3 regions of the Streptomyces sp. CNT372 genome follow, and region 3 is predicted to be linked to each of the others. Evidence: riboswitches for the same ligand, from Rfam matches in the RefSeq annotation. Region 3 holds a riboswitch; each other region holds the start of a gene.
The links. Region 3 has a riboswitch for cobalamin ahead of C593_RS0117345 (cobalamin biosynthesis protein). Riboswitches for the same ligand answer to the same signal wherever they lie in the genome.
Positions count from the first base shown of each region.

Region 1: it holds a riboswitch for cobalamin, as region 3 does, so the genes downstream of both, C593_RS0115195 (CoA-acylating methylmalonate-semialdehyde dehydrogenase) here and C593_RS0117345 (cobalamin biosynthesis protein) in region 3, are expected to answer to the same signal.
Region 2: it holds a riboswitch for cobalamin, as region 3 does, so the genes downstream of both, metE (5-methyltetrahydropteroyltriglutamate--homocysteine S-methyltransferase) here and C593_RS0117345 (cobalamin biosynthesis protein) in region 3, are expected to answer to the same signal.

Region 1 is NZ_KB897782.1:19,061-22,326, reverse strand. Features, by position in the region: gene C593_RS0115205 (SpoIIE family protein phosphatase) at 1-770, opposite strand, end outside; gene C593_RS33780 (DUF4430 domain-containing protein) at 1,041-1,181, opposite strand; cobalamin riboswitch at 1,387-1,564, shown strand; gene C593_RS0115195 (CoA-acylating methylmalonate-semialdehyde dehydrogenase) at 1,778-3,266, shown strand, end outside.
Region 2 is NZ_KB897781.1:401,198-404,463, reverse strand. Features, by position in the region: gene metE (5-methyltetrahydropteroyltriglutamate--homocysteine S-methyltransferase) at 1-1,739, opposite strand, end outside; cobalamin riboswitch at 1,872-2,095, opposite strand; gene C593_RS0114595 (3-hydroxybutyryl-CoA dehydrogenase) at 2,431-3,266, opposite strand, start outside.
Region 3 is NZ_KB897783.1:53,117-56,382, reverse strand. Features, by position in the region: gene C593_RS0117350 (cobyric acid synthase) at 1-320, opposite strand, end outside; gene C593_RS0117345 (cobalamin biosynthesis protein) at 317-1,369, opposite strand; cobalamin riboswitch at 1,402-1,543, opposite strand; gene C593_RS0117340 (hypothetical protein) at 1,711-1,932, opposite strand; gene C593_RS0117335 (inorganic phosphate transporter) at 1,945-3,198, opposite strand.

The sequences.
Region 1 (3,266 bases), on a different contig from region 3:
TCCAGGAGACGCAGCTGGTCGGGGCCGGTGCGCCCGCTCATCACGGCCGCGCGCCAGGCGACCCGCAGGCAGACGCCGAGGGCCGCCTCGGCCGGGCCGTGCCCGGAGACGTCGCCGACCACTGCGTGCACCGAGCCGTCCTCGGTCTGGACGACGTCGTAGAAGTCGCCGCCGAGGACGCCGTGGGCGCGGCCGGCCTCGTACCGGGCCACGACCGAGAAGTCGTCCCCGCGCAGCAGCGGGACGGGAAGCAGACCGCGCTCCAGCCGGGTGTTCTCCTGGGCGCGCAGCCGGACCGCCTGGAGGGCGGCGGTGGCGCGCTGGACCTGCTTGCGCTGGAGGGCGTAGCGCACGGCGCGGCTCAGCCCCTCCGAGGTCAGCTGGGCCTTGGACAGGTAGTCCTCGGCGCCCTCGGCCACGGCCGCGAGACCGGTGGGCCCGTCGGCGAGGCCGGTGAGCACGACCACCGCCGCCTCCGGCGCGAAGGTCAGCGTCCGGCGCACGGCCGCGAGGCCCTGGGCGTCCGGCAGGTGCAGATCGAGGAGCACACACAGGCCGGTGCCCCGCTCCTCGGTGACGGCCTCGGCCTCGGCCAGGCTCTTGCACCAGGTCAGCCGGGCGGGCAGCTCCGCGTCGGCCAGTACCTCCTCGAACAGCAGCGCGTCCCCCGCGTCGTCCTCGATCAGGAGAAGGGACACCTCCTGATCCGTCGCGGGGAGATCACCTCCCTGCGACGGCACCAGCGCCCTTCCCAGCGCGGGCAGCTCCACCCCAGCCTCCTCGTCACGCCATCGGCCCCCGATGCGTCGCGAGAACAATACTGGTGGCGGGGTCGTGCCCGCGCCGAGTGATCGCGCCCGGTGGGCCTCGCCGTCCGATGGCCGCAGTCGCCGCGCGGAGGGATTTCGTTCTGCGGCTTGCCAGGGGTGTCGCGCCTGTGCCCGGGGCACCGGGTGTGCGAAGTGTCTCCTCCGCGCGCCCGGCGCCCCGTCACCGGGGACGCGCCCGCCCCCGGTGCCCCGTCACGCGGGCCGGGTGCGTCAGAACGAGGTCCGGGTGAACGCCACCCGGTCGCCCGCGTTCAGCCGGAACTGGCAGCCGCCGACCGGTGTGGGCGTCCCGTTGACCGAGATGTTCCAGTACGCGGAGCCGCCGCCGGAGACCCCCTTCACGGTGTCCACCGAGAAGTCGTCGAAGGAGGCGTACCAGGTCCCGTCCCAGGTGAAGCCGTGTTCGTGTGCGCCGCCGGGTGGGCGGCGGCGGGCGCGGGTGCGGGGCCGGCACGGCCTGGGCGGCGGCGGGCGCGGTGGTCAGGGCGAGACCCAGCGCCGTGGCGGTGACCAGGGCGCGGCAGGGGTGGACTTAGTAGGACGTCCAACTATATCTTCGCGACCGAAGGCCCGCGGTGCAGGGAAGCCGGTGTGAATCCGGCGCGGTCCCGCCACTGTGACCGGGGAGTGCGTCCTCCAGCGAGGAAGGCCACCGGCGGAGAGATCCGCCGGGAAGGCCGGAGGGCGTGCGCTGATCCGGGAGTCAGGATACCGGCCGCGGGATGTTCCGTGTTGTCCACGAGGATGGAGCAGACACGCATGGCACCGGTCCGTACCCGTGACCCTGGTGATCCGGCGAGGCACACCCGCGTTCCCGCGCACGTGTAGCCCTCGGCGGCCCTCCGGCCTCCGCGTCCCACGGTGGTTCCGCGCGCCCGCACCCGACCGGTGCGCCGCGCCGGCCCGCCGTGCCATCCCCGGATCTCACCTGACGAGAGCAGGCTTCCATGGTCCGTGAACTGACACATTTCGTCGGCGGAAAGCGCACGCCCGGCACCTCCGGGCTCTTCGCCGACGTCCACGACCCCAACACCGGTGCCGTCCAGGCGCACGTCCCGCTCGCCGGGGCCGAGGAGACCCGCGCCGCGATCGCCGACGCGGCGGCCGAGCAGCCCGAATGGGCCGCGTGGAACCCGCAGCGCCGCGCCCGCGTTCTGATGCGCTTCCTCCAGCTCGTCGAGGACGAACGGGACGAACTCGCCCGCCTGCTCTCCGCCGAGCACGGCAAGACCGTCCCCGACGCGCACGGCGACCTCCAGCGCGGCCTGGAGGTCGTCGAGTTCGCCGCGGGCATCCCGCACCTGCTCAAGGGCGAGTTCACCGACAACGCCGGCACCGGCATCGACGTGCACTCCCTGCGCAGCCCCCTCGGCGTGGTCGCCGGCATCACCCCGTTCAACTTCCCGGCGATGATCCCGCTCTGGAAGGCCGCCCCCGCGCTCGCCTGCGGGAACGCCTTCGTCCTCAAGCCCTCCGAACGCGACCCCTCCGTGCCGCTGCGGCTCGCCGAACTCTTCGTGGAGGCGGGCCTTCCGCCCGGTGTGCTGAACGTCGTCAACGGCGCGAAGGAGGCCGTGGACACGCTGCTGGAGGACCCCCGCGTGGACGCCGTCGGCTTCGTCGGCTCCACCCCCGTCGCCCAGCACGTCTACGAGACCGCCGCCCGGCACGGCAAGCGCGCCCAGTGCTTCGGCGGCGCCAAGAACCACATGATCGTCATGCCGGACGCCGACCTGGACCAGGCCGTGGACGCCCTCGTCGGCGCCGGCTACGGCTCCGCCGGTGAACGCTGCATGGCCGTCTCCGTCGCCGTCCCGGTGGGCGAGGAGACCGCCGACGCCCTGGTGGCCGCCCTGCGGGAACGCGTCGGCACCCTGCGCATCGGCCGCTCCGACGACCCCGGGGCCGACTTCGGGCCGCTGGTCGGCCGCGACGCCCTGGACCGGGTCCGCCGCTACGTCGACATCGGCGTCACCGAGGGCGCCGAACTCGTCGTCGACGGACGGGACTTCGTCCTCCCCGGCCACGAGAACGGCTTCTTCGCCGGCGCCTCCCTCTTCGACCGGGTCACCCCCTCGATGCGGATCTACCGCGAGGAGATCTTCGGCCCGGTGCTCTCGGTGGTCCGCGCCGCCGACTACGAGGAGGCCCTGCGGCTGCCCAGCGAGCACCCCTTCGGCAACGGCGTCGCCCTGTTCACCCGCGACGGCGACACCGCCCGCGACTTCACCCGCCGGGTGAACACCGGCATGGTCGGCGTCAACGTGCCCATCCCGGTGCCCGTCGCCTACCACTCCTTCGGCGGCTGGAAGCGGTCCGCCTTCGGCGACCTGGGCCAGCACGGCACCGACTCGATCCGCTTCTTCACCCGCACCAAGACCGTCACCTCGCGCTGGCCCTCCGGGGTCAAGGAAGGCGCGAGCTTCACCATCCCGA
Region 2 (3,266 bases), on a different contig from region 3:
CGGACGAAGGACCAGGCGAGCATGGTCACCGGGCCGGTGAGCATGCCCTTGACGGGCCGTCCGGTGAGCGACTGCGCGTACGTCGTCCAGCGGACCGTCATCGCCTCGGGACGGGAGATGTCCCCCGCCAGGATCGGGGGCCGGACGTAACGGGTGCCGTACGACTGGACCCAGCCGTGCTGGGTGGCCAGATAGCCGGTGAGCTGCTCGGCGAAGTACTGGACCATGTCGTTGCGCTCGGGTTCGCCGTGCACCAGGACGTCCAGCCCGGCCTTCTCCTGGAAGGAGAGCACCTCCTGGATCTCGGTCCTGATGCGCTCCTCGTACCCGGCGGTGTCGATCCGCCCGGCGCGCAGGTCGGCGCGGGCGGTGCGCAGTTCCGCGGTCTGCGGGAAGGAGCCGATGGTGGTGGTCGGCAGCAGCGGCAGACCCAGGTGCGCCCGCTGGGCGGCGGTGCGGTCGGCGTACGGCTGGGAGCGGCGGCCGTCGGTGTCGGTGATCGCGGCGGTACGGGCGCGCACGGCCGGGTCCCGGGTGAGGGGGGAGCCGGCGCGGGAGGCCAGGTCGGCCCGGTTGGCGGCGAGTTCGGCGGCGATCGCGCCGGTGCCCCGGCTGAGCCCGGTGGCCAGGGTGACGATCTCGGCGGTCTTCTGCTCGGCGAAGGCCAGCCAGCGCAGCACCTGCGGGTCGATGTCCCGCTCGGCGGCCGCGTCGAACGGGACGTGCAGCAGGGAGCAGGAGGCCGCGACGTCGACCCGGCCGGCCAGCCCGAGCAGGGTGCCCAGGGTGGTGAGTGACTTCTCCAGGTCGTTGATCCAGATGTTGCGGCCGTCCACGACACCGGCGACCAGCCGCTTGCCGGGCAGTCCGCCGGCCGCCGCGAGGGCGTCCAGGTTGGCGGCGGCGGGCCCGGTGAAGTCCAGGGCGAGACCGTCGACGGGGGCCTTGGCGAGGACCGGGAGGGCGTCGCCGAGCCGGTCGAAGTAGGAGGCGACCAGCAGCTTCGGCCGGTCCGCGAGCCCGCCGAGCTCGCGGTAGGCCCGGGCGGCGGCGTTCAGTTCGGCGGGGGTGCGGTCCTGCACCAGGGCGGGCTCGTCGAGCTGCGCCCACTCGGCGCCGGCGGCCCGCAGGTCGGCCAGCACCTCCGCGTACACCGGAAGCAGCCGGTCCAGGAGGGTCAGCGGGTCGAAGTCGGCGGCGACCCCGGGGGCGGGCTTGGCGAGCAGGAGGTAGGTGACGGGTCCGACGAGCACCGGGCGTGGCGTGAGGCCCAGGGCGAGGGCTTCCTTGAGTTCGGCGACCTGCTTGGCCGGGTCGGCCGTGAAGACGGTGTCCGGGCCCAGCTCGGGCACCAGGTAGTGGTAGTTGGTGTCGAACCACTTGGTCATCTCCAGCGGGGCGACCTGCTGGGTGCCGCGGGCCATGGCGAAGTAGCCGTCCAGGGCGTCCGCCGCGACCGCGTCGCGGTGCCGCCCGGGGATCGCGCCGACCATGACGGAGGTGTCCAGGACGTGGTCGTAGAAGGAGAAGTCACCGGTGGGGACCTCGTGGACGCCGGCGGCGGCGAGCCGCTGCCAGTGGGTGCGGCGCAGACCGGCGGCGGTCTCGTGCAGGGCCTCGGCCGTGACCCGGCCCTTCCAGTACCCCTCGATCGCCTTCTTCAGTTCCCGGTTCCGCCCCTGGCGGGGGTAGCCGTAGAGGGTGGCGCCTGCTGCCGCGGCTGCGGACTTCGGTGTCACGGAACTCTCCTTCGCGAGTTGTGTGAACAACCCCGGCCACGCCACGGGTACACGAAGGAGCGGGCGCACGGACACCCGTGCCACCGCTGCCGCCGACCCACCCGCGAGGTCACCGAGGTCTCCGCGCGCGACTGTCGCGCACGGGCAGTGGCAGGTCTTCGGACTCGCGGGCACGTCCTGACGACGTCAGGCCACCTACTGGCCGTCGCTTCCCGGGCCCCTTGTACGGGCCCAGTGCATGTGACGGCGGTCGTTCCCGCTCACCGCTGCGGGGCAGTCCCGGATTCCCACCGGGTTCCCTCTTGCGACGCCTCCCGCCTGGCTGACGGGGCGAACCAGCTGCACGGGCCAGCGTAGACCGGGGGACCTGGTCACGGGGAGGAAGTCCACCAGACGGACGTTGAAATGAGACACGCGGCCCGGTCGGGCCGCGCTCGCGGCGGGCCGCCCCGCCCTCCGCCCCGGAGGCCGCCGGGCCCAGGGACTGCGCTCCCGTGTCAGCCGCGTGAGCCGGGGCGGCGGGACGCACGGCCGGACGCACGGCGGGCGCGGGGCGGCTCACTCGTACCGCCCCGCGCCCGCCTCCACAGCGGCAGCGTACGGACCCCCTCAGGTCCCGGCTGCCTCGCACCGGGGTCCCTCAACCCCGGCCGTCTCTGCCCGGGGTCGCCCCCGGTCGCAGGCCCCGGGGTCACCCCCGGTCGTAGGTGTGGAACCCCCGCCCGTTCTTGCGGCCCAGCAGGCCGGCCTCCACCATCCGCCGGAGCAGCGGGGGAGGGGCGTACAGGGGTTCCTTGAACTCGTCGTACAGAGACTGCGCGATCGAGGCCACCGTGTCGAGCCCGATCAGGTCCGCGAGTTTCAGCGGGCCCATCGGATGGGCGCAGCCCAGCTCCATCCCGGCGTCCACGTCGGCCGCGGTCGCGAAGCCGGACTCGGCCATCCGGATCGCCGACAGCAGGTAGGGCACCAGCAGCGCGTTGACCACGAAACCGGCCCGGTCCTGCGCGCGCACCACCGTCTTGCCCAGCGTGTGCGTGGCGAAGTCCTCCACCGCGGCGGCCGTGGCGGGTGCGGTGTGCAGCGAGGTGACCACCTCGACCAGCGGCAGCACCGGTACGGGGTTGAAGAAGTGCAGCCCCACCACCCGGTCCGCACGGCCGGTCGCCATGCCGAGGCGCATCACGGGGATGGACGAGGTGTTGGTGGTGAGGACCGCCTCCGGATCGGCCACGATCTTGTCGAGGGCGGCGAAGACCTCGGTCTTGGCCGCCGCGTTCTCGACGACCGCCTCCACGACGAGCTGACGATCCGCCAGCGCGTCCATGTCGGCGGTGAACACGGTCCGGGCGAGGGCGTCCTCGGCCGAGAGGCGGTCCAGCTTGCGGCGCTGCACCGCACGCTCCAGGGACATCGCGGTCCGCTCCCGCGCGGTGCGGGCGGCCACCGTGTCGGCCTCGCGGACGAGGGTGTCCAGCCCGGCCCGGGCGCACACCTCCGCTATGCCGGCGCCCATCTGCCCGCCGC
Region 3 (3,266 bases):
CCGTGGTAGCCGCGGGCGCTCATCTCGCCGATCGGGCGGCCCAGCAGCACGACCTGGCTGGACCGGTCGCCGCCGGGCTTGAGCAGCACCGGGTTCATCTGCGCGGTCGGCTCGACCCGGGCCGCCTGCGCCTGCATCGCCTGCGCCCGCCCGATCTCCGCACCCTCCCGTGTCACGAAGGAGTTCAGCGACATGTTCTGGCCCTTGAACGGCGCGACCTTGACGCCCTGCCGGACCAGCCACCGGCAGATCCCGGCGGTGACCACGCTCTTCCCGGCGTCCGAGGTCGTCCCCGCGACCAGCAGCCCCCCACCGCTCATGCCGTCCTCCCGCCGCTGTCCGGCCCGCCGCGCCCCGACGCCCGGCGCCGGCCTCCGCCGAAGGCCCCCGCGGCCAGCCGCGCGCCCGCGCACACCGCCAGGGAGAGCGCGCCCACCCGGCGCGACAGCCGCACCGCGTGCTCGATGTCGCCCGGCTCCACCGCCCGGCCGCCCGCGTTGAGCACCGGCCGGTGCTCGACCCGCCCCCCGTACGCCAGCGTCCCGCCCAGCCGCACACCGAGCGCCCCCGCGAACGACGCCTCCACCGGGCCCGCGTTGGGGCTCGGGTGCCCGGCCGCGTCGGCCCGCCAGGCGCGCACCGCGCCCCGCGGATCGGGCCCGGCGAGGGCGGCGAGCACGGCGGTCAGCCGGGCGCCCGGCCAGCCCGCCACGTCGTCCAGCCGGGCCGAGGCCCAGCCGTAGCGCAGATGGCGCGGCGAGCGGTGCCCGACCATCGCGTCCAGGGTGTTGACGGCGCGGAAGCCCAGCAGGCCGGGCACACCGGCGACGGCGCCCCACACCAAGGCTCCGACGACCGCGTCGGAGGTGTTCTCGGCGACGGACTCCACGACGGCGCGCGCGATCCCGTCCGCGTCCAGCGCCTGCGGGTCCCGCCCGCACAGGTGCGGCAGCCGCGCCCGCGCCGCCTCGACGTCCCCGGCCTCCAGCGCTGCCCCGACGGCGCGGGCCTCCCGGCCCAGGGTCGTCCCGCCGACGACGGCCCAGGTGGCGGCCGCGGTCAGGGCGGTGGCGGCGGCGGGGGAGCGGCGCACGGCGCGCGCGGCGAGCAGTCCGGCGGCGGTCGCGCCCCCGGCGCACACCAGCGTGTGCAGGGCGCCCCGGGCGCGGTCGTCGCGCCACAGCACGCCCTCGACGGCGGCGGCCGCCCGTCCGAACGCGGCCACCGGGTGCCCGGTGCGCGGATCACCGACGAGCAGGTCGGCGAGGAGCCCCGCGGCGGCGCCGCAGGCGAAGATCCGGCCGCCGCGTGTGCGGCCGGCGTCCCGGGAAGGGGGTCCGGACGGCAGGGCTGGGCCACGGCCAGGCATGACGCAGAGTCCTCACTCAGGGTCCGCGCCCTGGCTCGACGTGAACGGCGGCGAGAGTTCCTGGCTCCCCGGACTCCGGGTGACAGTGGCGGGACCGCGCCGGATTCTCACCGGACTTCCTCTTCTGCCGCCGTATGGCCCCGGCAGTCCACCACGGCCGCCCACGCCCGTCAACTCACCCTTGACCTGCGGCGGGACAGTGTGCCGAGGCCCACACGAGGGCTCGTGCTGCGGGTGCACGGAGACGGCGCCCGGAGGCGGCGCACTCGGACGGCGCACGGGCCGGGCACCGCCCGGTGGCGGTACCCGGCCCGTGCCGGTGACGGATCGGTCGGCGGACGTCAGTCGACGATCAGAAAGATCCCGTACGCGACGGCCACCGCGCAGAGCGCGAAGCAGGCGTACGCACCCGTGCGGGCCATCACGGCGCTGCCGCCGGTCCGCACGGCGGCCTCGCCCTTGCTGAGGCCGATGATGCCGAGGGTGAACAGGCCCACGAGGGCCACGGTGGCGACGAGGCTCACGCCGAAAACGGAGCCGAGGGCTACCCAGTCGATCTTCATCTTGCTGCTTCCTTACACCGCGGCCGGTCGGGCCGGCTCGGTCTCGGCGGGGGCCGGGACGGTGGTCCTGATCTCACCGGCCGGCGGCGGGGTGACGGCCGCGATGGCGGTGGTGACGACGCCCGCGGGCTCCCCGGAACCCTCCGCGCCCTCGGCGCCGGGGGCCTCGGTGTCGTTGACGTTGGTGTGGTCGACAACCTGGCGGCGGGAGGCGATCCAGATCGCCAGTGAGGAGGCGACCAGGAAGACCGCGACCACGGCGACGCCCCAGTCACCCTGCTTGGTGACGAACTCGGAGGCGGCGGCGACCAGGCCGGCGGCCGGCAGGGTCAGACCCCAGGCGACGAACATCCGGGTCGCGGTCGACCAGCGGACCACACCGCCCTTGCGGCCGAGGCCCGCACCCATCACCGCGCCGGAGCAGGAGTGCGTGGTGGAGAGGGAGAAGCCCAGGTTGGAGGAGGCCAGGATGACGCTCGCGGCGCTGGTCTGGGCGGCGAAGCCCTGCTGCGGCTGGAGGTCGGTGAGGCCCTTGCCCATGGTGCGGATGATGCGCCAGCCACCGAGGTAGGTACCGAGGGCGATCGCGACACCGGCGGAGACGATGACCCACATCGGGGGGTTGGAACCCGGCGCGAGCACGTTCCCGGCGACCAGGGCCAGGGTGATGATGCCCATCGTCTTCTGGGCGTCGTTGGTGCCGTGGGCCAGGGAGACCAGGCCGGCAGAGGCGATCTGGCCGGCGCGGTAGCCCTTGGCCGTGTCCTTCTGATCGGTGTTCTTGCCGATCTTGTACGTCAGCCGGGCGGCGATCATCGCGCCGATGCCGGCGACGAGCGGGGCGGCGATGGCCGGGATCAGCACCTTGGTGATCACCACACCGCCGTTGACGGCGGAGAAGCCGGCCGAGGCGACGGTGGCGCCGATGAGGCCGCCCATCAGGGCGTGGGAGGAGCTGGACGGCAGACCCACGAGCCAGGTCAGCAGGTTCCAGAGGATGGCGCCGACGAGCGCCGCGAAGATGACTTCAGGAGAGATGCCTGATTCGTCGACCAGACCGCTGGAGATCGTCTTGGCGACCTCCACCGACAGGAACGCGCCGACGAGGTTCAGAACGGCGGACATGGCCACCGCGGTCTTGGGCTTCATCGCGCCGGTCGAGATGGTCGTCGCCATCGCGTTGGCGGTGTCGTGGAAACCGTTCGTGAAATCGAACACGAGAGCTGTCACGATCACAATCGCGAGCAGCAAGGTGATGTGTTCCATTTACCCAGGCAATCGTTTGACGTCATTGACGTGTGGACCGTAGGCAACCTGGATGAACGGAAGATGAA